4 regions of the Pectobacterium parvum genome follow, and region 1 is predicted to be linked to each of the others. Evidence: predicted binding sites of a transcription regulator. Region 1 holds the regulator's gene; each other region holds the start of a gene.
The links. The regulator CRP, encoded in region 1, controls carbon source genes, mostly activating them, when cyclic AMP is high. The targets are predictions, from matches to a motif close to ATGTGANNNNNNTCACAT.
Positions count from the first base shown of each region.

Region 2: msrB (peptide-methionine (R)-S-oxide reductase MsrB) is a predicted target of CRP. The motif match lies at 3,769-3,786, and genes of this name have one in related genera.
Region 3: LOZ86_RS07425 (YfcZ/YiiS family protein) is a predicted target of CRP. The motif match lies at 3,820-3,837, and genes of this name have one in related genera.
Region 4: udp (uridine phosphorylase) is a predicted target of CRP. The motif match lies at 3,820-3,837, and genes of this name have one in related genera.

Region 1 covers NZ_CP087392.1:702,045-709,999, forward strand. The annotation lists gene LOZ86_RS03090 (aminodeoxychorismate synthase component II) at 64-639, shown strand; gene argD (bifunctional acetylornithine/succinyldiaminopimelate transaminase) at 759-1,985, shown strand; gene crp (cAMP-activated global transcriptional regulator CRP) at 2,143-2,775, opposite strand; gene LOZ86_RS03105 (OsmC family protein) at 3,150-3,557, shown strand; gene LOZ86_RS03110 (phosphoribulokinase) at 3,671-4,540, opposite strand; gene LOZ86_RS03115 (YheU family protein) at 4,665-4,901, opposite strand; gene LOZ86_RS03120 (hydrolase) at 4,898-5,938, opposite strand; gene LOZ86_RS03125 (LysE family translocator) at 6,045-6,647, shown strand; gene LOZ86_RS03130 (ABC transporter ATP-binding protein) at 6,673-7,955, opposite strand, start outside.
Region 2 covers NZ_CP087392.1:2,240,968-2,248,922, reverse strand. The annotation lists gene sppA (signal peptide peptidase SppA) at 1-844, shown strand, start outside; gene ansA (asparaginase) at 1,081-2,100, shown strand; gene pncA (bifunctional nicotinamidase/pyrazinamidase) at 2,120-2,767, shown strand; gene LOZ86_RS10180 (YeaC family protein) at 2,823-3,101, opposite strand; gene msrB (peptide-methionine (R)-S-oxide reductase MsrB) at 3,233-3,652, opposite strand; gene gapA (glyceraldehyde-3-phosphate dehydrogenase) at 3,995-4,990, shown strand; gene LOZ86_RS10165 (D-hexose-6-phosphate mutarotase) at 5,098-5,967, shown strand; gene LOZ86_RS10160 (aldo/keto reductase) at 6,061-6,912, opposite strand; gene LOZ86_RS10155 (MipA/OmpV family protein) at 7,070-7,819, opposite strand.
Region 3 covers NZ_CP087392.1:1,653,792-1,661,746, reverse strand. The annotation lists gene fadI (acetyl-CoA C-acyltransferase FadI) at 1-407, opposite strand, end outside; partial or broken gene LOZ86_RS07445 (DUF4158 domain-containing protein) at 613-735, opposite strand; gene LOZ86_RS07440 (hypothetical protein) at 1,010-2,368, shown strand; partial or broken gene LOZ86_RS07435 (hypothetical protein) at 2,536-2,826, shown strand; partial or broken gene LOZ86_RS07430 (transposase) at 2,990-3,145, opposite strand; gene LOZ86_RS21510 (thioesterase, FlK family) at 3,239-3,355, shown strand; gene LOZ86_RS07425 (YfcZ/YiiS family protein) at 3,415-3,711, opposite strand; gene fadL (long-chain fatty acid transporter FadL) at 4,175-5,476, shown strand; gene LOZ86_RS07415 (PI-PLC domain-containing protein) at 5,645-7,555, opposite strand; gene mqo (malate dehydrogenase (quinone)) at 7,941-7,955, opposite strand, start outside.
Region 4 covers NZ_CP087392.1:389,846-397,800, forward strand. The annotation lists gene LOZ86_RS01735 (methyl-accepting chemotaxis protein) at 1-406, shown strand, start outside; gene LOZ86_RS01740 (methyl-accepting chemotaxis protein) at 1,088-2,749, shown strand; gene LOZ86_RS01745 (dienelactone hydrolase family protein) at 2,852-3,679, opposite strand; gene udp (uridine phosphorylase) at 4,006-4,776, shown strand; gene LOZ86_RS01755 (tyrosine-protein phosphatase) at 4,926-5,708, shown strand; gene ppc (phosphoenolpyruvate carboxylase) at 5,866-7,955, opposite strand, start outside.

The DNA of each region.
Region 1 (7,955 bases):
CAGCGGGTATCAAAAAGGTATTTAAATTATAAATTCATTATTTATAAATAACTTAAGTAAAATATGCTGCTAATTATCGATAACTACGACTCCTTTACCTACAACCTTTACCAATACTTTTGTGAGCTTGGCGCGCAGGTTGTGGTGAAGCGTAATGATGAACTGACGCTGCGTGAGATTGAACAGCTTGCGCCTGAGCGGTTGGTTATTTCACCTGGCCCTTGTACGCCGGACGAGGCGGGCATTTCACTGGCTGCCATTCGTCACTTTGCTGATAAATTGCCTATTCTGGGCGTGTGTCTTGGCCATCAGGCGATGGGGCAGGCGTTCGGCGCGCGCGTGGTGCGGGCACGGCAGGTCATGCACGGGAAAACCTCAGCGATTGCGCATAGCGATACGGGGGTTTTCACGGGGTTGGCTCAGCCTTTGACGGTCACCCGTTATCATTCACTCATTATTGATTCCGCCTCGCTACCCGATTGCTTTGAGGTCACGGCCTGGAGCGAACATGAAGGAAAGCGTGATGAGATTATGGGGATCCGCCATCGCGCATTGCCACTGGAAGGGGTGCAGTTTCACCCAGAGAGCATTCTTAGCCAGCAGGGGCATCAGCTTTTGGATAATTTCCTTAAAATTTAGTGATATAGAAAGTTATTCTCCTCAGTAGCCGATTTAATATTGCCTGTAATTGATTTTTTATGCATATTTGTTGACTATATTTTCATTTAGATATGATGGACAGCAGAGTGAGGCAGCAAATGGCAGCAGAGCAGAAAGCAGTGACACGGGATACTCATGATAAAGTGATTTTGCCAGTTTATGCACCCGCGAAGTTTGTACCCGTGAAAGGTAAAGGGAGCCGCGTCTGGGATCAGGACGGCCGCGAGTATATCGATTTCTCCGGTGGTATTGCGGTCACGGCGCTGGGTCACTGCCATCCTGCATTGGTGAACGCGTTGCAGCAGCAGGGTGAAACGCTGTGGCACACCAGCAATATTTTCACTAATGAGCCTGCGCTACGCCTCGCCAGCAAATTGATTGATGCTACTTTTGCCGACCGCGTGTTCTTTGTTAACTCCGGTGCTGAGGCTAACGAAGCTGCCTTTAAGCTGGCACGTCACTATGGGATTAAACGCCATAGTCCGTATAAAACCAAGATCATCGCCTTCTACAATGCATTCCATGGTCGGACGCTGTTCACCGTCTCGGTCGGCGGACAGCCTAAATATGCCGACGGTTTCGGGCCTAAGCCTGCCGATATTGTTCATGTTCCCTTCAACGATCTGGCTGCTGTTAAAGCGGTGATGGACGATCACACCTGTGCGGTTGTACTGGAGCCGATTCAGGGGGAAGGGGGGATTACGCCCGCTACGCCTGAGTTTTTACAAGGCGTTCGCGATCTGTGCGATCAGCACAAGGCGCTGCTGGTGTTTGATGAAGTGCAGAGCGGAATGGGGCGCACTGGCAAACTATTCAGCTACATGCACTACGGCATTACGCCAGATATCCTCACAACGGCTAAAGCATTGGGCGGTGGTTTCCCGATTAGCGCGATGCTGACGACGGAAGAGATCGCATCGGCCATGACGGTTGGGGTACACGGCACCACTTATGGCGGCAACCCGCTGGCCTGTGCGGTGGCGGAAGCTGCGCTGGATATTATTAACACACCAGAAGTGCTATCAGGTGTGGCGGATCGCCACGATCGCTTTGTTAGTGAGCTTGAGAAAATCAATCAGCAGTGCGGAATATTCGAGCAGGTTCGCGGTATGGGGCTGCTGCTGGGTGCCGAACTGAAACCGCAATGGCATGGTCGCGCGGGCGAGTTTCTGGCTGCGGCAACGTCTCAGGGGCTTATGGTGCTGATGGCTGGGCCGAACGTAATCCGCTTCGTACCATCTTTGATTATTGATGAAGAGGATATTGCGCAGGGGATGGCGAAATTCGCTAAAGCCGTCGCGCAGGTCGTTAACGCAGCAAACTGATTATGCTCTCAAAAGATCAGCCATAAAAAAACGTAGGGAACGTTTTTCAACGTCGCTTGCGACGACCCGCAGGGTGGCGAGCAGGAAGCTCGCCATAAAAAAAGCGTGAGGCCAAGGCTTCACGCTTTTTTTATTGGTAGGGTACCGCGACAGGGGTTTAGCGAGTGCCGTAAACGACAATCGTTTTACCGTGTGCAGAGATCAGGTTCTGGTCTTCTAACATTTTCAGAATGCGGCCCACGGTTTCACGCGAGCAGCCAACGATTTGCCCAATTTCCTGACGGGTAATTTTTATTTGCATGCCATCTGGATGTGTCATGGCATCAGGTTGTTTGGCCAGGTTGAGTAGGGTTTGGGCAATACGGCCAGTCACATCAAGGAAGGCGAGGTTGCCGACTTTTTCAGAGGTAACCTGAAGTCTGTTTGCCATTTGTGCAGACAGACGCATGAGGATATCCGGGTTAACCTGGATGAGTTGGCGGAATTTTTTATAGGAAATTTCAGCCACTTCACAGGCGGTTTTTGCCCGAACCCAGGCGCTGCGTTCCTGACCTTCTTCAAACAGGCCGAGCTCGCCGATAAAATCGCCCTGATTGAGGTAGGAGAGAATCATTTCCTTGCCTTCTTCATCTTTGATTAGCACTGCGACAGAGCCTTTCACGATGTAGTAAAGCGTTTCTGCTTTTTCACCTTGGTGAATCAGCGTGCTCTTCGATGGATACTTGTGGATATGACAATGGGAAAGGAACCATTCGAGAGTTGGATCTGTTTGCGGTTTGCCGAGAACCATTCGCTATCATCCTCTGTTGTAATTCACTGCGCAAATTACAGGGGTCAGAGTTCCCTGTACGGCGTGTTTAACTGCTAAAAAAATAAAATTCAGTCTAGGCAGAATGACGTCAGGGAATATACTGAAACCTCTGTACCCTTTATTTTCCGGTTGCTGCCTTGCCGCACCGTAAAAATGGCTGGGTATGTCTGGCCAGGTCATCATCTTCTTCGTTTCTGGGTTTGTCCAGAAAAGGTCTATTCTATTTTCGTTTTAACACAGCTTTAAGGACGTGTCTTGTGTTGTCTCGCTTCAGCATGACAAAGCGCTGATTAACGCTGGTTTTTGTACAGTAACGGTATAAATTTTCAAAAAATTTTTAGTGGAGAGGCATCATGCAGGCACGGGTAAAATGGGTTGAAGGCTTAACGTTTTTGGGCGAATCCGCATCAGGACATCAGATATTGATGGACGGCAATTCCGGTGATAAAGCGCCGAGTCCGATGGAAATGGTGTTGATGTCCGTAGGGGGATGCAGCGCGATTGATGTGGTGTCGATTCTGCAAAAAAGCCGCAACGATGTAGCGGATTGTGAAGTGAAATTAACGTCAGAACGTCGGTCAGAAGCGCCGCGTTTATTCACCCATATCAATCTGCATTTTATCGTGACGGGAAAAGGATTGACCGACAAAGTTGTCGAGCGAGCCGTCGCACTGTCGGCAGAAAAATACTGCTCAGTAGCATTGATGCTGGGCAAAGCCGTTGAGGTGACGCACAGCCACGAAATTAGAGTGCTGGCATAATCCCTGTCTCTGGGCACTAATTCTGGTCACTTAAGCCTGTTATTAGGGGAAACACAGGGGGTGGTTCCCGTAGGGAGGCCTCACCCCTGTGGTCGCCCCGTGTATCTCGATGCTTATTCGATCGTTTTCCCTTCAATTAACCGCTGCACCAGCGGTGCCATGATTAATTCCATCGCCAATCCCATCTTCCCACCGGTAACGACCAGCGTGTTGATGTGGGAGATAAAGGAACCCTGCAACATAGCGAGCAGATAGGGGTAATCAATATTATCCAACCCCTGAAAATGAATCACGACGAAGCTTTCGTCCAATGAGGGAATCGATTTGGCGGCGAACGGGTTGGAGGTGTCCACGGTGGGCACGCGCTGGAAGTTGATGTGTGTGCGAGAGAACTGTGGCGTGATATAGGTGATGTAGTCTTCCATTGAGCGGACGACGGAATCCATCACCGCTTCACGCGAGTGGCCGCGCTCATTAACGTCACGAATCAGCTTTTGAATCCATTCCAGGTTGACGATCGGCACCACGCCGACGAGCAAATCGACATGCTGTGCCACGTCGTTTTGCTCGGTGACCACGCCGCTGTGCAATCCTTCATAGAACAGGATATCGGTGGGTTCTGGCATCGGCTCCCACGGCGTGAACGTCCCAGGAACCTGATTATAGGGAATGGCTTCATCGTAGGTATGAAGGTATTTACGCGTCTGGCCACGCCCGTGCAGGCCATATTCAATAAACGACTGTTCCAGCAGGCTGAAATCATTCGCTTCTGGGCCGAAGTAGCTGATGTGGCGTCCTGAATCACGCGCTTTACGAATTGCCATATCCATTTCCGGGCGGGTATAGCGGTGAAAGCTATCGCCTTCCAACTGGGCTGCGCGCAGATCAAACTGCTGGAAAATCTTACGGAAGGCCAGACTGGTTGTCGTGGTTCCCGCTCCGCTGGAGCCGGTAACCGCAATAATCGGATGTTGATGTGACATAAAGTGCGTGACTCCGTGATCGCGATGCCCGCATAGACCGAAGGCCTGCGCGCATCCTCAAAAAAGACGTAATTATCATCATTGTTAGCATGTTTGGCGCGTTCTTTCACGACTTTCGGCGTGCTCAATAAGGGGCATGTCCTCCGGAATTGAGCTGATTACGCGGCATGATATTGAGGGTTTCATGTAACTCAGACCACACCAACACCACCTCGCCAGATTGGAGTTGGCCGCGGATATCTTCCACTTTCTGCGCCAGCGAACGCTCCTGTTCGCCGTAATCGGTGCCTTCCCGCAGAACGAAAGATTCGATGATGCTATCCAGCGTTTCTGGGTCGAGCTGTTGCCAGGGAATAATCACGCTATGTTTCCTGATTCAAAGGGTTTCTGAGTAAAAACGGCTCCTGAAGAAAAAGAGTCGCTGGCCTGGTCCAAAAATGGGCTAAGCCAGTTGGGAATGCGCTGTTCCAGCCACATTTCCGGTTTCAGCAACGTTCCACCGACGAAGCCAACATGCCCGCCATGTTCCGTTAGCTGATACTCAATATTAGACGGTAACTGAGACAGATCGGGAATCACCTCTGATGTCATGAAAGGATCGTCCTTCGCATGGATGATGAGCAGCGGTTTTCGTATCTGAGGCAACAGTGGCAGAGCGCTACAGCGTCGATAGTAGTCGGCCGCATCGCGGAAGCCGTGGATACGTGAGGTAATGACGTCATCAAACTCTCGCAGCTGTCGGATTCGCTTCAACTGCGGCAACTGAATCGGTAGCGTGTCCGGGTAAGCCGCCAGCTTGCGACTGGCGTTTTGTTTCAACAGGCGCAGTAGGTAATGCTGATAGACGCGAGAGAAGCCTTGTTCCATCCGACGGCTACAAGGTTCGAGCATCAGTGGTGCAGAAACAATGACGGCCGCTGACAGGGAACAGGCTTCGCCTTGCTGCGCGAGCAGGTAGGCTAGCATGTTACCGCCGAGAGACACGCCGATGGCAGCCGTAGGTGTATCGCCCAGCGTCTCCTGCATCCAGCGCAGGAAATAGCTGGCATCGCTGGTTTCGCCGGAGTGATAAATACGCTTCATCCGGTTGGGTTTGCCGCTGCATCCGCGGAAATGCATGATGACTGCCAGCCAGCCGCGCTGCTTACAGGCATGTAGCAGGCCGTGAGCGTAAGGGCTATGAAAGCTGCCTTCCAGCCCGTGGAACAGCACCACGCGCGGTTTGTGCCGCGCCTGTTCAGGGGCTTCGCTCCAGGCCAGATCGACGAAATCGCCATCCGGTAATTCCAGTGACTGCCAGACTGGCGAGAATTGCGCATGGCGGCGGATCAGACGCGGTAATAGCGTTTGCAGATGTGGATTATGCGCGCCGCTCAGCGGACGGAAATGGTCATACATAAAGGATAGATAAATCTTGTTGTCGGCTCTTGTACGATCAATATCACACTGTTAGCTTCAATGCTGCCAGTTGGTACGACATTTGGGTCAGGAGCGCCTACAAATAATGGAACTGAGTTTATTTCTTTCGATGTTGGGGTTTTTGTGGGTAGCGGCCATCACACCGGGGCCTAACAATATGCTGTTGACCACCTCGGGCGCGAATTTTGGCTTTATGCGTTCACTGTGGCTGATGGTCGGCATCATGCTGGGCATGCAGAGCATTTTGCTGCTGGTGGCATTCGGTGTCGGTGGTTTGATTCTGATTTACCCTTCGCTGCATTTTATCTTGAAAGTCCTCGGCAGTGCCTATCTGCTCTGGCTGGCGTGGAAAATCGCCACGGCGGCTTACGAACGTCTGGAAACGTCCGTTGCACCGCCCAAGCCGATCCGGCTTTATCAAGGGTGGTTGCTGCAATTCCTGAACCCGAAAGCGTGGCTCATGGCGCTGGGCGCGGTTGCCAGCTTTAGTCTGGCGGGGGAAGGCTATAACCAGTCAGTGATCGCGATAAGCATCGGGATTGTGCTGGTCAATCTGGTGTCCGGTGTCATCTGGCTCGGATTCGGCACGATGATTGGACGACTACTGCGCAGTAAAAAAGCGTGGATTATCTTTAATGTGTCAATGGGCTTGCTGACCGCCGCCTGCGTGCTGTTGATTTGGCATTAAGGCGACGCTTTTCAGGCAACTAATATCAAAACGAGTCGCTCTGCATCATCTGCTCTAGCTGTTCCTGCGCGTCCAGCCAGGATAGCTCCGTTTCTTCCAGCTCGATTTTGACTTTGGTTTGCTGTTGCAGGCAGTCGGTGAGTTCGGCTTTACGGCTGATGTCGTAGATGGCACTGTCCGCCAGTCGGGCTTCCAGCGTTGCCAGCGTTTCCCCCAGCTTTTCCATCTGCTGCTCAAGCTTGGTTATCTGTTTGCGCAGCGGTTGCGTTTGTGTTCTCAATTCGGCTTCGCGGCGTTTCTGATCTTTTCTGCCCTGTGCGCTGTTGGCGATATTCTCTTTTGGCGTTTCATCGGCCGCATTTTCCTGACGTTGCAGGCCGACCAGCCACTGCTGGTAGTCTTCCAAATCGCCGTCGAACGGTTCTACTTTTTGGTCGTGTACCAGATAGAGATCGTCCGTAGTAGAACGGATCAGGTGTCGATCGTGCGAGACGACAACCAGTGCACCTTCAAAATCGATTAATGCTTCGGTCAACGCCTGACGCATATCCAGATCGAGGTGGTTGGTTGGTTCGTCGAGCAGCAGGAGATTCGGGCGCTGCCAGACGATCAGTGCCAGTACCAGACGGGCTTTTTCGCCGCCAGAGAAGCGCTCGGTGATCTCGGTGACTTTGTCGCCCTGAAAACCGAAGCCGCCGAGGTAGTCGCGCAGCTGCTGTTCCGTTTCCCGCTCTGCCAGACGCACCAAATGCTGTAATGGCGATTCGTCCGCACGTAGAAACTCTAACTGGTGCTGGGCGAAATAACCGAGCTTCACACCTTTCGCCAGCCCAATTTCCCCTTTCAGTGGGGCGAGCGTGCCAGCAAGCAGTTTGATCAGCGTGGACTTACCCGCTCCGTTATGGCCGAGCAGCCCGATGCGAGAACCCGGCACTAAATTGAGTTTGATGGATTCCAGAATCAGCTTGTCGTTATAGCCTGCGCTGACCTTTTCCATCTTCATCAGTGGATTGGGTAACGACTCCGGGGCGCGAAAGCTGAAGCGGAAAGGGTTATCGACATGCGCTGGTGCAATCATTTCCATGCGTTCCAGCATTTTTATCCGGCTTTGCGCCTGCTTGGCTTTGGTTGCTTGTGCGCGGAAACGGTCGATGTAGTGTTGCAGATGCGCGACGCGCTCCTGCTGATGTTCATAGAGCGATTGCTGCTGTGCAAGACGGGTGGCGCGCTGGCGTTCAAACGAGGAGTAGTTACCCGTGTACTCATTGAGCGACTGCTGCTCGATGTGCAGAATCTTGGTCACTACCG
Region 2 (7,955 bases), 1.5 Mb from region 1:
TGATGGTCCGGAAACGCCGGGAATGGTCGGCGGTGATACCACGGCGGCACAAATCCGCGCCGCGCGCCTCGATCCTAAAGTCAAAGCGCTGGTATTACGCGTCAATAGCCCCGGTGGTAGCGTTACCGCGTCGGAGCTGATTCGCTCAGAACTGATGGCGCTCCGTTTGGCGGGTAAACCGATCGTGGTATCCATGGGCGGCATGGCGGCATCAGGCGGCTACTGGATCTCAACGCCTGCGAACGCAATCATCTCCAGCGCCAGTACGCTGACCGGTTCTATCGGTATTTTTGGCGTGATTACCACGTTCGAAGATTCGCTGGAAAACCTTGGCGTCCACACGGATGGCGTAGCTACCTCGCCGCTGGCCGATCTGTCGATTACGAAATCACTGCCGCCTGAATTCTCGCAGATGATGCAGTTGAGTATCGAACGTGGTTATAAGAACTTCGTCGATATCGTGGCGCAGGCGCGTAAGAAAACGCCTGAGCAAATCGATCAGATCGCGCAAGGTCACGTCTGGGTCGGTAGCGATGCGAAAGAAAATGGTTTGGTCGATCAGATCGGCGATTTTGATGATGCGGTGAAGAAAGCCGCTGAGCTGGCAAAACTGGGGCAATATCAGTTGAACTGGTATGCCGAACAGCCAGGTCTGCTCGACACAATGCTGAATCAGGTGAACGCTTCCGTTTATGCCCTGCTGCCCGTTGTCGTCCAGTCTATGCTGCCAGCGCCGGTCGCACAGCTGGCGGAAGTCATGCGGTCACAGCCGTCCATCATGAATAACCTGAACGACCCGCAGAACCGGTACGCATTTTGCCTCAACTGCGGAGAAGTCCGGTAGCAGTTACATCGGCCGCCCATATATACCCTAAATAATTCGAGTTGCGTGAAGGCGGCAACTGAACGAATCCCCAGAAGCTTACACCAGTAAGTGACTGGGGTGAGTAAGGGAAGCCAACGCACAAGCAGCTTGAAGTATGACGGGTATAGCCCGGTAGTAATAGTCATTACTTATGATGATATTATCGGGCTACTTTTCCCTCTATAATTCTCGGTTTAATCCTGACTCACACCACCATGCGAAAGAAATCCATTTATGTCGCCTACACGGGCGGTACCATCGGTATGCAGCGCTCCGCCAATGGCTATGTTCCGGTATCCGGTCATTTACAGCAGCAGTTGGCAAAAATGCCGGAATTCCACCGTGAAGAGATGCCGTCGTTCACGATTCATGAATATGACCCACTGATTGACTCGTCCGATATGACGCCAGCGGATTGGCAATCCATCGCGGACGATATTCAAAACCATTACGATGACTACGACGGTTTCGTGATTCTGCATGGTACTGACACGATGGCGTTCACCGCATCCGCGCTCTCGTTTATGCTGGAAAATCTTGCCAAGCCAGTTATCGTGACAGGGTCACAAATTCCGTTAGCGGAATTGCGCTCAGACGGCCAGACCAACCTGCTGAATGCGCTGTATGTTGCGGCTAACCATCCGATTAATGAAGTCGCCCTCTTCTTCAATAACAAACTGCTGCGCGGCAACCGCACCACCAAAGCCCACGCGGATGGCTTTGATGCCTTTGCCTCCCCCAACTATCCGCCGCTGCTGGAAGCTGGTATCCATATTCGTCGGCTGGCACCGGCCGTGGAATGCAGCAATTGTCCTCCGCTGAAAGTGCATCACATTACGCCGCAGCCTATCGGGGTGATTACGATTTACCCCGGCATTTCTGCTGATGTCATCAGTAATTTCCTCCGTCAGCCGGTAAAAGCGCTTATCCTGCGCTCCTACGGCGTTGGCAACGCGCCGCAAAGCCCTGGGCTGCTGCATGAATTACGTGAAGCCTCTGCACGCGGTATTGTGGTCGTTAACCTGACACAGTGCATTTCTGGGCGCGTGAACATGGGCGGCTATGCGACAGGCAATGCGCTGGCGAATGCGGGCGTTATCAGCGGATTTGACATGACCGTCGAAGCCGCATTGACCAAGCTGCATTACTTACTAAGCCAGCAAGACTTAAGCGCCGATGACATTCGCCAGTTGATGCAGCAGAACCTGCGCGGGGAATTGAGCGATAACGATTGAGTCAATCACGGAGTAGATAATGAAAAAAGCATTACTATTAGTTGATCTGCAAAATGATTTTTGTCCCAGTGGTACATTAGCGGTTAATGAAGGCGATCGCGTCATTGAGGTGGCTAACCGCGCTATTGAAGCCTGCGTCGCCGCTGGCATCGCGGTAATTGCCAGTCGGGATTGGCACCCCGCTAATCACGGCAGTTTTGCGGTTAATGCAAATACCAAAATCGGAGAACTCGGTGAGTTAAACGGGTGGCCACAGATTTGGTGGCCGGTTCACTGTGTACAGGGAACATCCGGCGCTGATTTTCATCCAGCACTGAATCAGTCGGCTATTCAGTGGGTAGTGCAAAAAGGAACTCAGTTGGAGATCGATAGCTATAGCGCTTTTTTCGATAACGGACATCGGGTGAAAACCGAATTGGATGCATGGCTACACGCCAATCACATCACTCATTTGACGATTCTTGGGCTGGCGACAGATTATTGCGTCAAGTTCAGCGTGCTGGATGCGATTGCTCTGGGCTATCACACCGAAGTTTTGGTGGATGGCTGTCGTGGCCTGAATCTTTCGCCTGATGACAGCGAATCGGCATTCAGGGAAATGGCACAGCGTGGGGCGATCCTGACGGATATGACGCAGTTTCTTACTACGTTATCTGCCGCCCACTAACGCAACGGCTACTGACAACAAATAGCGGCAGCCGTTGCGGCTGCCTGCTTATGTTTTACGCGTTGGGTTTCAGCGTAATAATAGCGTCAGCGATGTTAAACTCGCGTTTCAGCTCCTGCTTACTCTTCATCACGATTTCGCCATCAGTGCCAATCGTCATGTGCTCAGCCTGTTCGTTATAGCGAGCCTGCCACATCATCACCATTTGCAGACAGTTTTCTTTCTGCTCAGCCGTCAATGCGACACCATCTGGCCATTTGCCCAGTTCCACCGCCGTGACTAACCGTTGGTAAATTTCTGGCGTCATAACGTCGATCAGATCATTGAGTTCCATATCCGGTTTCTGCTCCGAGAAAGGTCCGATTTATTCTTACTGGGTTCTTGTGCTAAAAGCGTCTTTAATAGCTGAATCGTTTAAAGCAATCTATCATCTAGCCTATCGCCGTCGCATCTATCACAGACAGATTACCCGTCAACGCGTTCGCCATCAACGTCGTCGATGAAACTTAGTGAAGCCGAATTCACGCAGTAACGTTCGCCCGTGGTTTTCGGACCATCAGGGAACACGTGGCCTAGGTGCGCATCACACTGCCCGCAGCGGATCTCGATACGGCGCATATTGTGTGAATCGTCTTCCAGGTAGCGAATAGCCTCTGAAGAGATCGGCTGATCAAAACTCGGCCAGCCACAACCGGAGTCGTATTTGCTGTCGGAATAAAACAGCGGAGCCTGGCAGCACAGGCAGTGATAAGCGCCAGTGCGCTTGTTATGCAGCAATTTACCTGAAAACGCAGGTTCCGTACCACGTTGCTGGGTGACATAGCGCTGCATCTCTGTCAATTCAGTATTGTCGGACGGGGTACGCGAAGCGGAGTCGTTAGTCATAGAAGTCTCACAGCGGGTGCTATCAATTCAATTAATCATTGATTATAACAAAAAATTAACAACCTAACAGGCTGTTCTGGCCTAATATTAGGAATGTTATTAGCATCAATATTTAATTGTGATGCACATCACACATTGAGATTACACAGGCTTTATATGATGCATTCCGCCCTCATATCAGGCTTAGATGTTACTTAGTTACAGGGTCGAGCGGTTTTCGCACAAAGTTTGGTCATAGGTTTGACTTACAGCAACTATTGACACGATTCCGCTTGACGCTCAGCAAGGTTTTTGTAATTTTACAACCAACCTTTATTCACAAACCAATAGCTGGTGGAATATATGACTATCAAAGTAGGTATCAACGGTTTTGGCCGTATCGGCCGTATTGTTTTTCGCGCTGCGCAAGAGCGTTCTGACATCGAGATCGTTGCAATCAACGACCTGTTAGATGCTGATTACATGGCGTACATGCTGAAGTACGACTCAACTCATGGTCGTTTCAACGGCACCGTTGAAGTTAAAGATGGCCACCTGGTTGTTAACGGCAAAACCATTCGTGTTACCGCAGAGCGCGATCCTGCAAACCTGAAGTGGAACGAAGTCAACGTGGACGTTGTTGCTGAAGCAACTGGTCTGTTCCTGACTGACGACACTGCACGTAAACACATTGCTGCTGGTGCGAAGAAAGTCGTTCTGACTGGTCCATCTAAAGATGACACCCCGATGTTCGTTATGGGCGTAAACCACAAAACTTACGCTGGTCAGGAAATCGTTTCTAACGCATCTTGCACCACCAACTGCTTGGCGCCACTGGCAAAAGTTATCAACGACAACTTCGGTATCGTTGAAGCACTGATGACCACTGTTCACGCAACCACTGCAACACAGAAAACGGTTGATGGCCCGTCTCACAAAGACTGGCGCGGCGGCCGCGGCGCAGCACAGAACATCATTCCATCTTCTACCGGTGCTGCTAAAGCAGTAGGTAAAGTGATTCCTGAGCTGAACGGCAAACTGACGGGTATGGCGTTCCGCGTTCCTACCCCGAACGTTTCTGTTGTTGACCTGACTGCACGTCTGGAAAAACCAGCGTCTTACAAAGAAATTTGTGCAGCAATCAAAGCCGCTTCTGAAGGCGAGCTGAAAGGCGTTCTGGGCTACACCGAAGACGAAGTAGTTTCTACCGATTTCAACGGTGAAAAACTGACTTCCGTATTCGATGCTAAAGCCGGTATCGCACTGAGCGATAACTTTGTGAAACTGGTTTCTTGGTACGATAACGAAACAGGTTACTCAAACAAAGTTCTGGATCTGATCGCTCACATCTCTAAATAAACGTCAGCGATGATTCTGTGAAAAAAGGGCGACGTAATGTCGCCCTTTTTTATTGTTAATTGCAGATTTCTTTTTACCACGAAAAACAATCAAAAAAAGGCACTATCATGCATAACACAATTTTCTCGCTCCCCGTCACGAAGCAAATTAGCGCCGCCCTCACCCAGCGTCAGTTGGACCAATTACCTATTATCGTCGTTGACCATCCTGAAGTTCGCGCGGCAGTCGCCTTACAAGGTGCTCACCTGCTTAGCTGGCAGCCAACAAACGAAGAGCCGGTGCTCTGGCTGAGCGACAATACGCCTTTTACTCATCGCGTTGCGATTCGCGGCGGTGTCCCGATCTGTTTCCCTTGGTTTGGCCCTTTCGCCGATCCTAACCATGGTTTTGCCCGTCTGCTGCCGTGGGAATTTACCGCCCACAGCGAAGATGAACACGGCGTACAGCTCACGTTCACGCTGCAAGACAATGAAGAAACGCGCAAGAGCTGGCCGCATGCGTTCACGCTCATCGCCCGCTTCAAGCTGGGCAAGGAGTGTGGCATTGAACTGGAAGCGCATGGCGATTACAGCATTACCAGCGCGCTGCACACCTATTTCAATATCGGCGATATCCGCGATATCCGCATTGCGGGTCTGGGTGAGACATTCATTGATAAAGTGGATCAGGGCAAGCTAGCAACGCAGCAAGGCGATCTGGTCTTTACCGACCGTACAGACCGCATTTATACCCAGCCGCAAGACACCAGTGTGGTACATGATGCAGTGCTGAAACGCGCTATCGAAGTGCACCATACGCACCATAGCGATGTGGTGTCATGGAACCCCGGTGCAGAGCTCTCTCGAACGATTAGCGATATGACCGATGAGGGCTATAAAACGTTCGTGTGTGTGGAAACTGCGCGCATTAATCAACCGTTTGTCGCATCCGCCAACGCGCCAGCGCGTCTATCGACGGTTATCCGCATTAAGAAATAACCACAACTATCTATACCCTTAGCTATAAGGTGTACGGCGGCTTCGCCATACACCCCTTCTGCAAATCCTTTTACGCCAATCCTTTCGCTTCCGTTACACCACGTCCAGATGCTGTTTACGCGTCGGCGGTGGAAAGGCCTGATCGAGCTGCACGATATCTTCCGTCGATAGCACCACGTCCAGCGCTTTGGCATTTTCCTGAACATGCTTCACAGAGCTGGCTTTAGGAATCGCGATCACGCCCGGTTGACGAATTGCCCACGCCAGTAAAAGTTGAGCAGGCGTGATGTTATGTTCACCCGCAATACGGTTCACCACCGGATGCGAGAATAATCCATCACGTAAACGCTCTGCCTGCGCCAACGGGCAATACGCCATCACCGGAAGCTGCTGTTGCTGACACCACGGCAACAAATCAAACTCAATACCGCGCGAGGCCAAATGGTAAAGCACCTGATTGGTCATGCAGCGCTGTCCGCCGCTTAGCGACCAGAGCTCCTGCATATCCTCAAGGTCGAGATTGGAGACGCCCCACTGGCCGATTTTTCCCGCCTGCTGTAATCGCTCCATCGCCACAATCGTATCCACTAACGGGATACCGCCGCGCCAATGCAGCAGATACAAGTCAATGCGATCGGTTTGCAGCCGCTTCAAGCTGCGCTCACACGCCTGTATCGCCTTTTCGCCTCCTGCATTGTGCGGATAGACTTTCGACACCAAATAAACGCGGTCACGCCGGCCACGTATCGCTTCACCGACGACCTCCTCCGCTCTGCCTTCCGCATACATTTCGGCCGTATCAATCAGCGTTAACCCAAGGTCGATCCCCGTTTGCAGCGCCATCACTTCCTGCGCTTTCATTCGGGCATCTTCGCCCATGTACCACGTTCCCTGACCGATCGCCGGTACGCGAGTGTCATCTGGAAAACGAATCGCTTTTGTCACGTGTTCCTCCCTGTTTGCTGTCAACGTAACGAATTTACCGTCAACCTAACATGGCATTCAGCGCACCATAAATGTGCAAATGGGGTGATATCACCCCATTATTGTACGGCAGATGCACTATGCTTACGAAGAGCATTAAAAGCGCTCACGAAAAGCATCAGAAGCGATAGCTGACGCCCGCGCTCATTAAGATGCTGTGGTTACTATCAACTATCGGGCTGTCTTTCATTTCGTCAGACAGACGCGTGTAACGGCCCACGGCCCAGGCGCTCCAGCTTTGGTTAATTTGATAACCCGCGCTCAGTTCAAGATACGGGGCCCAGCCATCGCCAGGGCTATACTGGTTAAAGCCAGAACGGGCTGACTCCTGTGCGCTAACGCCGTAGTAATACTGGTTCATGTTTTCACTGAACCAGGTGGCACCGATACCGGGAGTGATACTCAAATCGCCCATTGAGAAGCGGTAAAGATAGGCGGTATCCCACGCAAAGCCGTTGCTGTAATCCAGCGTATCCCCGGCCAGCACAGTACGAATTTCACCCCAGTCGGCAGTATGACGATAAGCCGCACCCGCCATCAGCGTACCGCGTCGTTTGTCCAACTGCTTCATACGCAGATCGTCGCTATCTCCCGGCTTAAACCCTAAAGGCAGGTAGTACGCCGTTAAAGAGAAACGATTTGCGCCGTCATTCCACAGGTAGTATCCACCACCCAGCCCGCGGAAATAAAAACTTTCACTTTCATAATTCAGTACAGGAAGCGGATAAACATCATTATCAACACCACGGTATACGGACGTTGAACCCGCAGCGCCAAGGCCCAGAGAGACATCTGCGGCATAGGCTGAAGGCAGGAGCACAGCACCAGAAATCAGTGCGGCCAGCACACATAGTTGAGGTTTTTTCACAGTTTTCTATTTCCTATTACAGATAAATATCATGAAACATGATAAGCCAATTACACACGTTCGCGTTCAGGTTATATAAAAATAACATTAACGAATAACCTAACTATTCGATAGGTTTTACGTGCGCTAACGTCGG
Region 3 (7,955 bases), 950 kb from region 1:
ACACCAATCGGCAGCACGGAAGAGGAATCCGCCCCGCCAGCAATGCCGACTTCCACCGTCCCCGCCATAATGCTTTCCGCCACGTTGGAGACCGCCTGAAAGCTGGTAGCACAGGCGCGCGACACGCTGTAGGCATCGGTATGCACACTCATGCCCGTGCCGAGCACGATCTCTCTGGCAATATTCGGCGCTTCAGGCATTTGAACCACCTGTCCGAACACCAATAGTTCGATCAATTCAGGATCGATCCCCGTGCGAACCAGTAATTCACTGGTGACGAGCTTTCCTAATTCGATGGCAGGTACACCATGATAGGCTGTTGCCTGCCGGGCAAATGGGGTGCGTAATCCGCTCACGAACGCAATGCGATCGCCACGGCGGGTTATCAGAGGTAATACCTCGCTCATAAGCGCTCCTGTTAACCTAAAATAAAGTACGCGCACAACAGGTCAGACCTGATTTCATTGTTAACCAGATAGTTACATTACGCAAAGCTGCGCAACACAAAAGTGTGAAGAGCATGCGATTGTCAGCCCTGATACCAGCAATAATTCCCAGTTGGCGAGCAACAAACTAGTGCACGTTAGCCGGTATCGATGACAGATCATGAGGTCATATGCCAAGAAAGCGAACGCTTCCGATCAGCAATGCCACTGCAAGACGGTTGGCTCTGCCGTGCCGGTTGTTAATGAAAGCCATATCAGCTTCGCCCAGCAGAAAAAAACGGGGCAGCTGAACATCACTAGGTTCGCCGGAAAACTGACCATAGCTGACCCGTTGATAGGCGTTTAAAAAATAGGCAGAAAAAGTAACTCACCCTCGCATGAGTAAAGAAAACGGTCGTTTTCTTTACTTCTGTTTTCCGCTCAAACGGCACGACTGAAAAACGTTTCCTGTATTTCCAGTAAATAAAACAATGCTAATATTGAGGTCACAGCTACGAGTATGTTTACAATATGTGAGTGAAATAATATGCCGACACTAAAATCACACCAAAGAGAGTTTAAGTATGAATATAACACCTTGTATTTCCCAAGTACCACTCAGTATCAACGGCGTTGAAGGAATTAATCCTGCCGATTTATCCTCAAAAAATATTCGCGGAAGAGATATAATCATAATAAATCCGACTTGTGAGGGCGGCGGAGATCATGCCTTGGCAAAAAAAATAGCCAATATAGCTTTAGATGCAGGTTGTAGGGTAACCATATATTCACTAAATTTATTTTCATATGGTGAAAATGCGCACAATCCAAAATATCAAAACTATACCTTGCACAATGAAGAACCTCACCACATATCCCATTTAAACGACCCTCTTTTTATCATCTCCCCGGTGGGGATTGCTAAAACAAGCATTCTGGAAAAACACTTAAAAAAAATATGTGAAGAATTCAAATTCCAAAAAGATGACATTATCCTTATAGAGGAGATGGATCTACTCGATAGTAATAGTCAAGAATTAAACAACTATAATGACATGCTAAAAAAAATTGGGTTCACTAACATTAGCATAAATAAACTTGGATTTGATAGCGGATCTATAGGGTACATACCTACAGATGAAAGAACAATTAATGAAATAAAATCCAGATTTGAAGGTGAATTGATAAATTTATTTGATAGCTACAATGTAACTCTTTCAAGGGACAATAGTTATCACCTAGCGTACATTAGCTCAGACACTTATGTTACCGGATCGCAGGTCTTCATTGCCAACACACTCAGCGAAATAGTCGAAGATGAAAGAAGTGCAACTTTCATCATGAGTCTGCGGGAACTTCATACCTCGAGAATCACCGTTCTTACTAACGGGATAGAAAACATTCTGAAAACAAAAAATGAGGAATTTGACTACGCATCTCTCTTTTCCAAGGCCACAATTACTGTGATAAACTCTGATAGCGGTAATATTGAAAGACAAAATATTTTTACTGGTAGTGGAACAAAAAAAATAAAAATTATTATAACAAATAAATTGCCAAAAAATATCTATGATGATTTCCTAATATTAGCTGACACTGGGATGGCTAGTGGAGATCAGTCTCTTAGTGATTATCTCACTATAAAAGGGAAATTCCCTTATTATGACATGCAGCCTTGGAAGGCTCCTTTGGTGAAGTCTATAAAAAAACTCGGTGGTCGGGATTTAGAAAAACACCTAGACAATAGAATTACTGGGAGAAAGCCATTCACAGGAGAAATAATATCATCTTTAAAATCAAACATAACACAACAAACCTTAACCCCAGAGCAACTGACAAAAGTAAACGAGTTAGATAAAATAATATCATCCAATACAGCAGAAAAATATATTTGTGAGTTAATTAAATCCAGAATGAAAAATATTAAATCAACGGGATTTTAACGTCTGCATTATCCCATTGATATGTAAGCGCCCCGTGAAAGACGTCTTGAGAAGATTGTTTTTCTGGTAACAATCGCGTCCATCTAAATATTGATGGACGCGAACGATGAATTCCGGGACAAATGACGTGACCTGCTATCGGGCTATTAGGGGTCTGAAGCCTAACCGAGTTTGTCCCTGAAAGCTGGCGCAGGGTGGTGATTACACCTGCGGGTATTGACCGGCAGTATTATGAATTTTGTGCGCTCAGCGAACTTAAGGGAGCGTTGCGCTCCGGGGATATCTGGGTTAAAAGCTCGCGCCGCTACAAAAATTTTGATGATTACCTCATACCCGAAAAGGACTTTGACAAACTCACACTGGCGCTGCCACTGCCCGTACCTGCTGATTATCATGAGTACATTACCAGCCGTATGACTCTGCTTCAGTCCAGACTTGAAGAGGTCAATACCATGGCTGCCCTTGTTGCGTTCTGTTCGCGGATCAGGGATCTCCACGACAAGAAGCGGTTTATCAAAGGGAAGCTCGCTGCAATGGTTTCCACGTTATATTCCGGTAGCTCATCAGCCAGTCGTGGGGCACCGTGCCGCTGTTTGGCGTTGATGTTGTCTGGCTCTGTTACTTGCTGCGCCAGTTATAGAGCTGGGATTCATACAAACTGAATTCACGAGCAGCGACAGCAACACCGATGCGTACTACAAGCTTCAGGGCTCCATTGCGGAATTCAGGCGTATGTTGCTTACGTGGCTTTTTACTGGTTGATACGGATTTTGCCATGTGAGCTACCCCAGGTAGAGAGTTTACTCACTTAGTCTCGTGTCCACTATTGGCGGGTAAAATCAGGTTACCGCCAGCGTTGAGCTTGTTGAAATCGGCCACAGGACACTTGTCTTTTGGGTCACTTGTCATGATGAAAACGGACTGATTGGTGAAGGAACTCACCAGCGCGCAATCATCAACGTAGAGCGCTTCATGAAGCGTTTGTAGGAGAAATAAAGCGAGTCTGGCAGACTCTGCGATAACGCAATGCCTGCCAGAAGGAAGACTTAACGCAGGCCGAGCTGGAAAATCATCGTTTCAGCCTGGCAGCTGAACGTGAAATCAATGTCCAATTTAACGCCGCCGCCTACATCTTCCAGCGTGCTGGTGATTTCGCAAGGTTCGGATTCTACCGCTCGCGCTTTTTCCGTCAGGGCGGCCAGTGCTGCTTCCGCCTCAGCACGATCGCCGAAAACGTTGCTGTAAGACGCCGTGCAATCCGTGTTATCCATAATTGTGCCGACATCGACACAGCAGCAGGCTGCGGTTTCTTCAGCGCTGCATTTGTTGATTACGTTCGCCATACTACTTTCCTCTTAAAACGCGGGAGATATATACTCGTCATACTTCAAGGTGCATGTGCGTTGTTCAAAACGCTAACGTTTTGTCCTGCAACTCGAATTATTTAGCGTATATGATCCAGTTCAAATATTTTTATCTTCCTCATATTTTACTCCCTCATCCCGAAGCAGTACCAGCACTTCATGCTGACCAGTAATTTTAGTGATATCAATCACATTACGGTGTTGTGCGGCAGTAAAGACCGAGTAATATCTCTTCACACAAATTAACCAAAACGTTAAGCAGATCTAAATTTTGCATCATTCCGGACATATTTTTAACACACCATCGCAACATTGTCGGATTCCCAACTTATACTTTGCCAACTGGTCTGATTTGTCAGGCTGAGTGCGCCCCCTACAATGCGCGTCCCTTGTTACTTCGTGTAACAAAGTTAAATAACAAGCATATAAAGAGGTTTTGGTCATGAACCAGAAAAACCTGTTCAAACAATCCACAATTGCTGTTGCGGTGGCCCTGTTTTCAGCAAATGTGTCCGCGGCTGGCTTCCAGCTAAATGAATACTCATCATCTGGTCTGGGACGCGCGTTTTCTGGTGAAGGTGCCGTAGCCGATAATGCGACCTCCGGTAGCCGTAACCCGGCGACCATGACCATGTTTGACCGCCCGTCTTTCTCCGGTGGTGTCACCTATATCAACCCGGATATCGATGTTCAGGGGAAAAACTCCCTGACCGGGCAAGATACCAGCGCCAAAAATATCGCACCACACGCCTGGGTACCGAACCTGCATTTCATCATGCCGCTGAATGAACAGTGGGCAATTGGTGCTTCCGCCACCACTAACTATGGTCTGGCGACTAAATTTAATGATAACTATGCAGCAGGTTCTATCGGTGGAGAAACCGACCTGTTGACATCAAACCTGAACCTGAGTGCCGCGTATCGCCTGAACCAACATTTCAGTTTTGGTTTAGGGGTTAACGCGGTTTATGCCGATGCCAAATTTATTCGGCGCGCGGGTGAACTGGCTAATGTTCCTGCCGGTGCGGGTGGCGCTCAGGGTGCCGTTGCGGGCCCGTCTTCAGAGATGGCTCGTCTGGAAGGTAAAGAATGGGGATACGGCTGGAACGCCGGTATTCTGTATGAAGTGGATGACAATAATCGCTTCGGCCTGACCTATCGTTCCAAAGTCGATATCGATTTCAATGGCGATTACAGTAACCAACGCACCGCTGGACCTGGTGCCCTCAATGGCGCAACAGTACCGGGTCAATTAACACTCAATCTGCCAGAAATGTGGGAAGCATCTGCCTACCACCGTGTAGCGCCGAAATGGGCAGTTCACTACAGCCTGACCTACACCAGTTGGAGCCATTTCCAGGAACTGAAAGCGACAGGTAACGGTGGCAACACGCTGTTCCAGAAAGAGGAAGGCTTCCGTGATGCCTACCGTATCGCACTCGGCACCACCTACTATCATGACGATAACTGGACGTTCCGTAGCGGTATCGCGTTTGATGATAGCCCAGTACCAGCCGACAGACGTTCTATCTCTATTCCCGATCAGGACCGTTTCTGGTTGAGCGCAGGCACCACCTACGCCTTCAATAAAGACGCGTCTGTTGATGTTGGCGTGTCTTATATGCATGGTAAGCAAGTTGATATCAGCGAACCGATCTCTGATAGAGCAGGTTCTCCAAGTTACAACTTTACCTCCAAAGGTAAAGCCTGGCTGTACGGCGTGAACTTTAACTATGCGTTCTAAATAAAGAATGGCGTTCTAAGTAACGTACGAGTTTATAAATAAAGCACGCGTTCTATTGCTATCAGTCAGAACGTGATAAAGCAGGTAAGGCAACTTACCTGCTTTTTTATTGCCCTAATGTAACAAGGCGAAGAACCTCAAAAGATTCGTGTTAGTTTTAATTTTCAACTACTGATTACCACTTGATTTTTTGATTTTAAACACCTCCCAAGGGCCTGGAGGCGTATATTGACCATTTACAACCCCAGCTCCATGAGGTTCAAATTTGTCTATATTTGATCCATCCAGGCGTAAATAAGCATTTGGGAACTGTACTGACCTAATGGTGAAGTTACCTCCACTATTTTTTTCTATATAAAATCTTTCCCAAGGACCGGGAGGAGAATATTGACAGTTTACAATTCCAGCACCAGAATAAATATTCTCGTTTACGTTACTCCCATCCAAGCGTAAGTAAACATCAGGAAATGCTAAGGAACGTATTCGGCTAACATTATTTTCATCCGTTTCAATTGAAAATTTTTCACATTCTCCAGGCGGTCCATACTGCGCATTAACTATACCGAATCCAGCAGGATTTTGTTGGTTACTTCCTGCTCCATCCATTCGTAGAAATACATTCTCGAAGTGCACAGATTCAATAGTAAAGTATTCTGTACTCTGCTCAATACGTTGTAATGTTACAGTTGATGAAATAAGCGCCAGGTTATTATCAACAAAATCATTTAGGAAAATTAATGGTAATTTTTGAGGTGCTATTTTAGCAGCGTTACTTAACACCCACGGATAAGTGGTTTTATCAAAATTTAATTTTGTTGACATTAAAATGGAAGATGCATCGCTGAGGGAGAGGAATTCAGAGATGTATGATGGAATATTAATGGCATTAGTCGCCGTATCCTGAAGCTGAAGAACGGTATAGGCATCTCCTGCTGGAGGCGTTGGTTTGATGCGTTTAAGCGCATTAATAATACTTTCAGGATTTAATGTGCTGTAATCGGCGTCGCTGTACGAGTCATATTTTTGTGCTAAATTCCAGTCTGCAATTTGATTAAGGAAGATTAATCTTTTATTTTCAGCAATGAGGTTCTCGTAACTGACGTCTAGATCTGATGCATTTCCTGTTTTTATATTTTTAAATATATTATTTACCGCTGATACGATTGTTTCTAACTCCTCTTTTTTTGGTTCTATTATTGCATCAGATAAACCCTGTCCGTTCAAGCTGACAATCACAATTTCAGTTGGATTTTTGTCAAGCCATCCGAAGACGTCAGTCAGGAAAGCATTCAGGGAGTATCCTGGTATAACTGAATGAATATGATAGAATTCAGGTGCTACGGTGTTGAATGGGGAGGGGAGTTTTCCTGGCCTGAAATCAAAATAACGACATCCTAAGTTTAGCTGGGTAGTTATATCGTCTTTTTGAGTAACAGCAAGTTTTATTAATAATCGCCTAAGTTTTGGTAATCCTAAAGCCACTAATATTGGAACAGCAACGCCTAAAATAGGTGCCAAATAACCTAGAAATGCGGTTAACAAACCACCGTTCTGAAGTATTTTATCCAAGGCTTTTAAATCGAAAGATCCTGCATCATGAGAACCAGCGAGAGCAATATTGTAAAACGGAGATGATTTAAAATTTGGATTTTTTCCTGCGGCATCCCCCATCCATTTGCTCATATTTGGTGTTATGTACACATAATTCTGATCCCTATTGGTTAAACCCCCAGCACCAGAACCAGCATCGTAGAAACCATAAGATATTGCAGAGCCTTCATTGATTATTGAAGGTGTGTTCATCATATCTTCAAAGTCTCCACTCATATTTCCAGTGAGACCATTGATTTCAACTTTTCGATAAAAAGGAGGTGCACTGTTAACAGTCCAATCAAACGTTCCGATGATATGGAAAGGTAAATCTGTATTTACTTCAAATTGATTGAATTGAAAAGAGTCATTTGAGAAGAATATTTTATTAAAACTAGGACTTTCACTTCCTGCATCATATTTTGATGCTGACATAGTAAAATCAACACCGTTAATATAAACACCGAAATCCACACCTTTACTTGGCATAATAGCTATCCTTAAAGAATATAAATAACATTGGTTTTTTGAAACGGTAAAAAATCACCTCGAAAGGAGGTGATCTAAGATCTAGAGTGACTTTCAAAAAAAATCAATGTGAAAAATTTATTTTTTTAATAAATGTGGCGATATTGGATGAACAGTCGCGGACACAGACAGACTTTGCCTATGAGGCAACCTAAGCCACGTTACCACACGATCAACTGGCTGGAAGTTATGTAACGCATCACTTATTTCGGAAAGCTTTAACACACCTAACGCATTGATAAAGTTTTTTTTCCTTATCGTAGTCCAACGAATTGCGATTCAGGATGGGACAGCGTGAAAAAAGGCCGCTTTCGCGGCCTTACATCGTGACTTCCAGCTAACCCGATTACTCAGGCTTAAC
Region 4 (7,955 bases), 310 kb from region 1:
TGCGACCGCCGCGCGGGAGATTAAGGATTTGATCGACGACTCTGTAAGCAAAATCCGTGAAGGCATGGAGCTTGTTGATACCGCTGAAGAAACGATGAGCGGATTAACGGCCCACGTGAAGGACGTACACGACATTATCAGCGAGATTTCGCAGGCCAGTCGTGAACAGAGCGACGGGATTAACCAGATGAATCTGGCGATTGGACAGATTGATACCACGACCCAGCAGAATGCGGCTCTGGTTGAAGAATCGGCCTCTGCGGCGCTGTCTCTGCAATCACAGGCTTCCGTTCTGGCGGAAGCGGTGAGCGCGTTTAAAATACAGTCGTACAGTAGTCACGCTGGGTCTTATGCGCCGATGTCGATGAGCACACCTGCTCTGTCTCTGGCGTTGGCAAGAAAATAGTAAATTTACTGCCATCGTTTGACGGCGTTGTAACGTAGCATCTATTGCCACAGGGAGGCGACAGCCTCCCTGATTCTTTTCATGTGCTATATAGCGTAAATGCGTTTTTTACTCTTCTTATTCAGTTTGTTATCCTTTACTAAGAAATATTCCCACCTCTTTGTTTTTAATATCAAATATATTTGACTATCATTTTATGTAATTGGCGCGTTATTTCTGTTAATAGCTCGTAGAGTAATATGTATTTTTCCCGATCGAAATTAACTATTTGATAGTCATTGGCTATTTATTATTTACTTTTAAATGATTTAAACGATCAAATGATAAAGATCATGGGCGGTGTGCCGATAAGATGGATAACACAGGAGCGGCCATGTCTGCATGAGTTCGGAGAGGGAAGGCCATTATTATCACCTCAATAACGTCTCTGCGGTCTTATCCGTTGTATTTGTAGCATTGTTAGATTTATTTCCACTTTTGCACCTCAACACCTGAGGGAAACGACTTGATAGCGCCTCTCATGCTGAGAGCGTGCGTAAAAATGCCTGCCTTAAGGTATCTCTGGCGCGTTAGAAGGTCTGTTCGCCTTCGGATCGCCAACCATTCTCCGCCCTGTGGTTCCATCAATCTGCGACATGTGCGCAATTGACATTGCTATGCATTACCTAAAAGGAGTGAGACATGAATTTAGCGAATTGGCGTATCGGCTATCGACTGGGAGCTGGGTTTGCCGTCCTGATTTTGATGTTGTTTGTCGTGAGCGTTTTTTCCCTGTCCAAGCTATCCGGTTTCCAGGATGGGGCCAGAGGCATTGTGAAAGAGGTTTATCCACAAACGGTTGATTCAAATAGTCTTATCGATAATGTAAACAGTATTTTGGTGGCCTATCAGCGGCTGATGCTGGTTTCAGGTGAGGATAAAATTAAGGAAAACGTCGATCGTGTAAATGAATTCCGCCAGGAAATTGGCCGCCTGCTGGATAAGCTGGAAAGCCACACTGTTGAAGAGCGTTCAATCTCTCAGCTGCGTGCTATCCGTGCGATCCGTACCGAATTTTTGAAATCCGGTGACAAAATTATCAGCGAAGTGGTGGCTGGCAATCGAGAAGCGGCGATTGAGGAGTTCAACAACAACCTGAATGTTGTCCAACGTCAGTACCGTGATGCGGTAAGACAATTGGTTAACTATCAGGATGATGCGATGGATACCTCCATTGAAGCCATGGCTGAGGTGTACAGCGAGACCCGCATTATTTTACTGCTCATTTTAGCGTTGAGTGCTGTGCTTGGTGCGCTGATTGCCTGGTCAATTACGCGTAGCGTAACCCGACCGATACAGCAGGCTTTGCAAGTGGCAGACAGAGTGGCACAGGGTGACCTGACCTCACGTATCACTGTTACCAGCAAAGATGAAACTGGATTGCTGCTGCAATCGTTGGATCACATGAACACCAGCCTGAGCACGATTGTCGGGCAGGTACGTGACGGGGCGGAAACGATCTCGACGGCGGCCTCGCAAATCGCCGCGGGTAATCAGGATTTATCATCGCGCACCGAAGAGCAGGCCAGCTCGCTGGAAGAAACGGCGGCATCGATGGAGCAGCTGACGTCTACCATCAAGAACACGGCGGAAAACACCCAGCAGGCAACAGACATTGCGAATAAAGCCTCTGGTGCGGCGAAGCAAAGCGGCGAGGTTATGGTTTCCGTGACGCAGAAAATGCGCGGCATTCGTGATTCATCCCAGCGTATGGCGGAAATCATTGGCGTGATTGACGGCATTGCGTTCCAGACCAATATTCTGGCGCTGAACGCTGCGGTTGAAGCGGCACGTGCGGGCGAGCAAGGGCGTGGTTTTGCGGTGGTAGCAGGGGAAGTGCGTTCTCTGGCACAGCGCAGTGCGACCGCTGCGCGTGAGATCAAGGATTTGATCGACGACTCTGTGAGCAAAATTCAGGAAGGCATGTCGCTGGTGGATACCGCTGAAGAAACGATGAGCGGATTAACGGGCTATGTGCGGGATGTGAATGAGATCATCAGCGAAATCTCCCAGGCCAGCCGTGAACAGAGCGATGGGATTAACCAGATGAATCTGGCTGTGGGGCAGATTGATACCACGACCCAGCAGAATGCGGCTCTGGTTGAAGAGTCGGCCTCTGCGGCACTGTCTCTGCAATCACAGGCCTCTGTGCTCGCGGAAGCGGTAAGCGCGTTTAAGTTGCAGTCGTATGGCAACGGCAAAACCGCTTCTTATGCATCGGCACCAACGCGTACGCCAACGCTGTCTTTAGCGCCAGCAGCGGCGAAAAATAAGGGCAATGACGGCGACTGGACGACGTTCTAAGGCAGTCTGTCTCTGTAAAACCGTCAAAAGGTAAAATCCCAACGCCCCCGTTGTTCGGTGGCGTTTTAGATCGTGGAATAAGACGTAAAACGAGTGAAAGTGTTACGCCACGCCGTTTTTCTGGAACCATGCCAACATACGCTGCCAGCCGTCGCGTGCGGATTCTTCATGATAGCTGGGGCGGTAATCGGCATGGAAAGCATGCCCGGCATCGGGATAGACGATGATGTCTGCCGCCGCGTTGGCCGCACGCAGCGCCTGCCGCATGGTATCGACCTGTCCTAACGGAATCCCTTCGTCTTTCGCACCGTACAACCCCAGTACTGGGGCTTCTAATTCCGTTGCGATATCGACCGGATGTTTAGGGCTATTCAGCGTTTTCTCACCTGTACACTTGCCGTACCAGGCAACGGCTGCCTTGAGCTGTGGGTTGTGTGCCGCGTACAACCAGGTGATGCGTCCGCCCCAACAGAAACCCGTTATCGCCAGCTTACTCGTGTCACCGCCCTGTTTAATCGCCCAGTTGGCTGTGTGATCAAGGTCGGACAGCACCTGAGAATCTGGAACTTTATAAACCAGCTCGGTCAGGATTCCCTGAATATTGTCATATTGGCTAGGGTCGCCCTGACGAAAATACAGCTCTGGCGCAATGGCCATGTAGCCCTGCTTGGCTAGCCTGCGGCAAACATCCTGAATGTGTTGATGAACGCCGAAAATCTCCTGCACCACCAAAACGATAGGGAGCGGCCCGTCGTGGTTTGCTGGTCTGGCGATATACGCGGGTAGCTGCTCACCCTGAGAAGGAATGGTGGTTTCGCTGGCAATGATACCGACAGAATCCGTGGTAATGATGGAGGCGGTCTGCGGTTCTACTGCTGGGGTTAGCCCCTGTGGAAGATGTTTGAAGGTCGTCTGTTCATCAGTCTTCATTACGCGCTCTCCTGTTATCGGCCAGCCGGTTTTCATGTGAAAGAGGGGTTTCGAAATCGCTATGATAAATACTATCAATGATTAAAGAATCTACACTAGAAGACAATTAATCGGCAAAAATGAATTCCCCACCCAATAAATAGTGATTTAAGTCACATTTTTTATGTATGTTGATGTTTGTTTCTTTTTCATCGGTGACTATCGTCACTTAAAAAAACGTAATGATGCGCTAGAGTCTTTTTATTGAACGGACGCTTACAGACTGCGTTGATGAGGCGTTCGGCGCGATTTCTCTGAATACCCAATTGATTGCCCGGGAGGCAGTTATGTCTACATCTGATGTGTTCCATCTTGGTCTGGTCAAGAACGATTTACAGGGCGCGACGCTGGCTATCGTCCCCGGCGATCCAGAGCGTGTTGAAAAAATTGCTCGATTGATGGATAACCCGGTACATCTGGCATCACACCGTGAATTTACGTCTTGGCGTGCAGAGTTGGATGGCAAGGCAGTGATTGTTTGCTCGACCGGTATCGGCGGTCCGTCAACGTCAATCGCGGTAGAAGAATTGGCACAGCTTGGCATCCGTACTTTCCTGCGCGTTGGCACGACGGGGGCGATTCAGCCCGGCATCAATGTCGGTGATGTGTTAGTGACCACCGCCGCCGTCCGCCTTGACGGGGCGAGCCTGCACTTCGCGCCGATGGAATTCCCAGCTGTTGCTGATTTCGGCTGTACCACCGCACTGGTGGACGCAGCGAAGGATTCAGGTATTGCCCTTCACATCGGTATCACAGCGTCTTCCGATACGTTCTACCCGGGTCAGGAGCGCTATGACACCTTCTCTGGACGCGTTGTCCGTCGCTTCCGCGGATCGATGGAAGAGTGGCAGAGCATGGGCGTTCTGAATTATGAAATGGAATCTGCCACGCTGTTGACCATGTGTGCCAGTCAGGGACTCAAAGCAGGGATGATTGCTGGAATTATTGTGAACCGTACCCAGCAGGAAATCCCGGATGTGGCGACCATGAAACTAGCAGAGACGAATGTGATCAAGGTACTGCTGGACGCGACTCGTCGTTTGTTAGCCGCTGAATAAGCACAATAATTGATGGTATTTGGGGCTGGTCATCACCGATGCCAGCCCGTATCCTGATAGCCTCTTCAGGTTCATCGGGTTAACCTGCACCGTGCTTAGCGCGTGTAATACGGTTGCCTTGCTCGCCTTTCAACCTCGCAAGGAGATGTATGACCGAACCAACGTTGCTTCATCCCTCTTTATTACCGCTGGACGGCGGAATCAACTTCCGCGATTTAGGCGGCAACCGCGCTGCTGATGGGCGGCTTATCCGACACGGTAAACTTTTTCGCTCCGGCTCGCTGGATCTACTGAGTCAGGCTGACTGCGAGCACCTTGCTGGCGTGCCGATTTCTCACGTGGTGGATTATCGGGATGCCGATGAAATTGCGCAGAAGCCCGATATATTGTGGACCGGAGCCAACTACCACGCCTATCCAGCCAATCCATTACGCCACGAAGTGACGGCTAATCTGGATTCATTGGGATCTGATGTGCTGGCAGCGTTTGATTCCCGCGCGTTTATGTTGGAGCTCTACCGCCGTCTGCCTTTCGATAATTCTGCCTATAAACAGCTGGTATCGCTGCTATTACGGCCGGATGAGGGCGGGCTGGTGCAGCACTGCGCCGTGGGCAAAGATCGCACGGGCATCGGTTCGGCGCTGGTGATGTTTGCGCTGGGGGCAGATGAGCAGACGGTGATGGAAGATTACCTGCTCACCGAGACGACGCTGACGCCATTCCGCCAGCAGCTACTGGCGCATTTATCAAAAACGCTGAATGAGAAAGCGCTGGGGCAGTTCTCTTATGTGCTGTCGGTACAGGAAGAATTCATCGTGACGGCGCTACAGGCCATCTACGAACGACACGGCTCGATCGATAGCTGGCTTGAAGTGGAATACGGTCTGGATAATCGTGCGCGGAACTATTTGCAGGATAAATACTTGGCGTGAGGTATTCACAGCGGCTTTACGATCTATCCATTATCACCGAGTGACTGATTTTTTCCGCAAAAGAGGCCGGTCAATTGACCGGCCCTTGTTTTTGATGACGGTATAGTTTTTCTAACGGTATCGTTTTGATAACGATATAGTTTTACTGCTCGCGCAATTAACCCGTATTACGCATACCTGCCGCGACACCGGCGATAGTCACCATCAGCGCCAGTTCCAGATCGGCATCCGGTTCTTCCTGCTGACGTGAACGATGCAGCAACTCAGCCTGCAACACGTTCAGAGGATCGGTATAGACGTTACGCAATGCGATCGACTCGGCGATCCACGGCAGATCCGCCATTAGGTGATCGTCGTTGGAGATCGCCAGCACAACGTTAATATCGGCGGCCAGCTGATCGCGCAGCTGTTTCCCTAACGGCCACAGCTTCTCGTCTACCAGACGCTGATCGTAATACTCCGCCAGCCACAGGTCGGCTTTGGCGAACACCATCTCCAGCATACCGATACGCGTCGAGAAGAACGGCCAGTCGCGACACATGGCTTCCAGCTGTTCCTGCTTACCGTCATCCACCACTTTCTGCAACGCGGCACCGGCGCCCAGCCACGCTGGCAGCATCAGGCGGTTCTGCGTCCAGGCGAAAATCCACGGGATAGCACGCAGGCTTTCCACGCCGCCGTTCGGACGACGCTTCGCCGGACGTGACCCCAGCGGCAGTTTACCCAGCTCCAGCTCCGGCGTAGCGGCGCGGAAGTAAGGCACGAAATCCGGGTTCTCACGCACATAGCCACGGTACATATCGCAGGACACGCGAGAAAGATCGTCCATCACCTCGTGCCATTCCTGTTTTGGTTCCGGCGGCGGCAGCAGGTTCGCTTCCAGAATTGCACCGGTATACAGCGCCAGGCTACTGATGGTGACTTCCGGCAGGCCGTACTTAAAGCGGATCATCTCGCCCTGCTCCGTCACGCGCAGGCCGCCTTTCAGGCTACCCGGCGGTTGTGACAACAGCGCAGCATGAGCCGGTGCGCCACCGCGACCGATGGAACCGCCGCGTCCGTGGAACAGCGTCAGTGCGATACCCGCTTTCTCACAGGTTTTGATCAGCGCGTCCTGTGCACGGTACTGCGCCCAGGAAGCGGCCATCACGCCCGCGTCTTTTGCGGAGTCGGAATAGCCGATCATGACCATCTGCTTGCCCTGAATAAAGCCGCGATACCAGTCGATGCTTAGCAATTGCGTCATGACATCATCAGCGTTGTTCAGGTCGTCCAGCGTTTCAAACAGTGGCGAGACCGGCAAGGCAAACGGGCAACCCGCTTCTTTAAGCAGCAGGTGAACGGCCAGCACGTCAGAAGGCGTTCGTGCCATTGAAATAACATAGGCGGCGACGGAACCGACTGGCGCTTTGGCAACGACACGACAGGTATCCAGCACTTCTTTGGTATCCGCACTCGGCTCCCAGTAGCGCGGCAGGAGTGGGCGCTTGGAGCTAAGTTCACGGATCAGGAAGGCTTGCTTATCAGATTCAGACCAGCTTTCGTAGTCGCCCAGACCCAGATAGCGGGTAATTTCAGCCAGCGCTTCGGTGTGGCGGGTACTCTCCTGACGGACATCGATGCGTACTAAAGGCACACCGAAGCAGCGCACGCGACGCAACGTATCCAGCAGGCGACCATCGGCGATGATGCCCATGCCGCAGGTTTTCAGTGATTGGTAGCAGGCGTGGAGCGGTTCCCAAAGTTGTTCATTGGTGATCAGCAGATCTTTAGGCGGCAGACGCTCCTCACCCGTCAGGCGTGCTTCCAGATAGCTCAGCGTACTGCTCAACTGCGAACGCAGCGACTTCATGATGGCGCGGTACGGTTCCTGTACTTCGCTGCCGCCGGCCAGTTCCAGCAGTTCCGGCGTACACTCGGACATCGACAGCTCGGAAACCAGTACCTGAATATCACGCAGGAACAGATCGGCCGCTTTCCAACGGCTGAGTAACAGCACGTGGCGAGTGACTTCCGCCGTGACGTTCGGGTTACCGTCGCGGTCGCCACCCATCCAGGACGTAAAGCGCACCGGAACCGCATCGACGGGCAGACGATAGCCGAAAGCCTGTTCCAGCTGTTCATCCAGCTCGCGTAAAAACGCAGGCACACCTTCCCACAGGCTGTTTTCCACTACGGCGAAGCCCCATTTGGCTTCATCTACTGGGGTAGGACGAATTTTACGGATTTCATCGGTATGCCAGGACT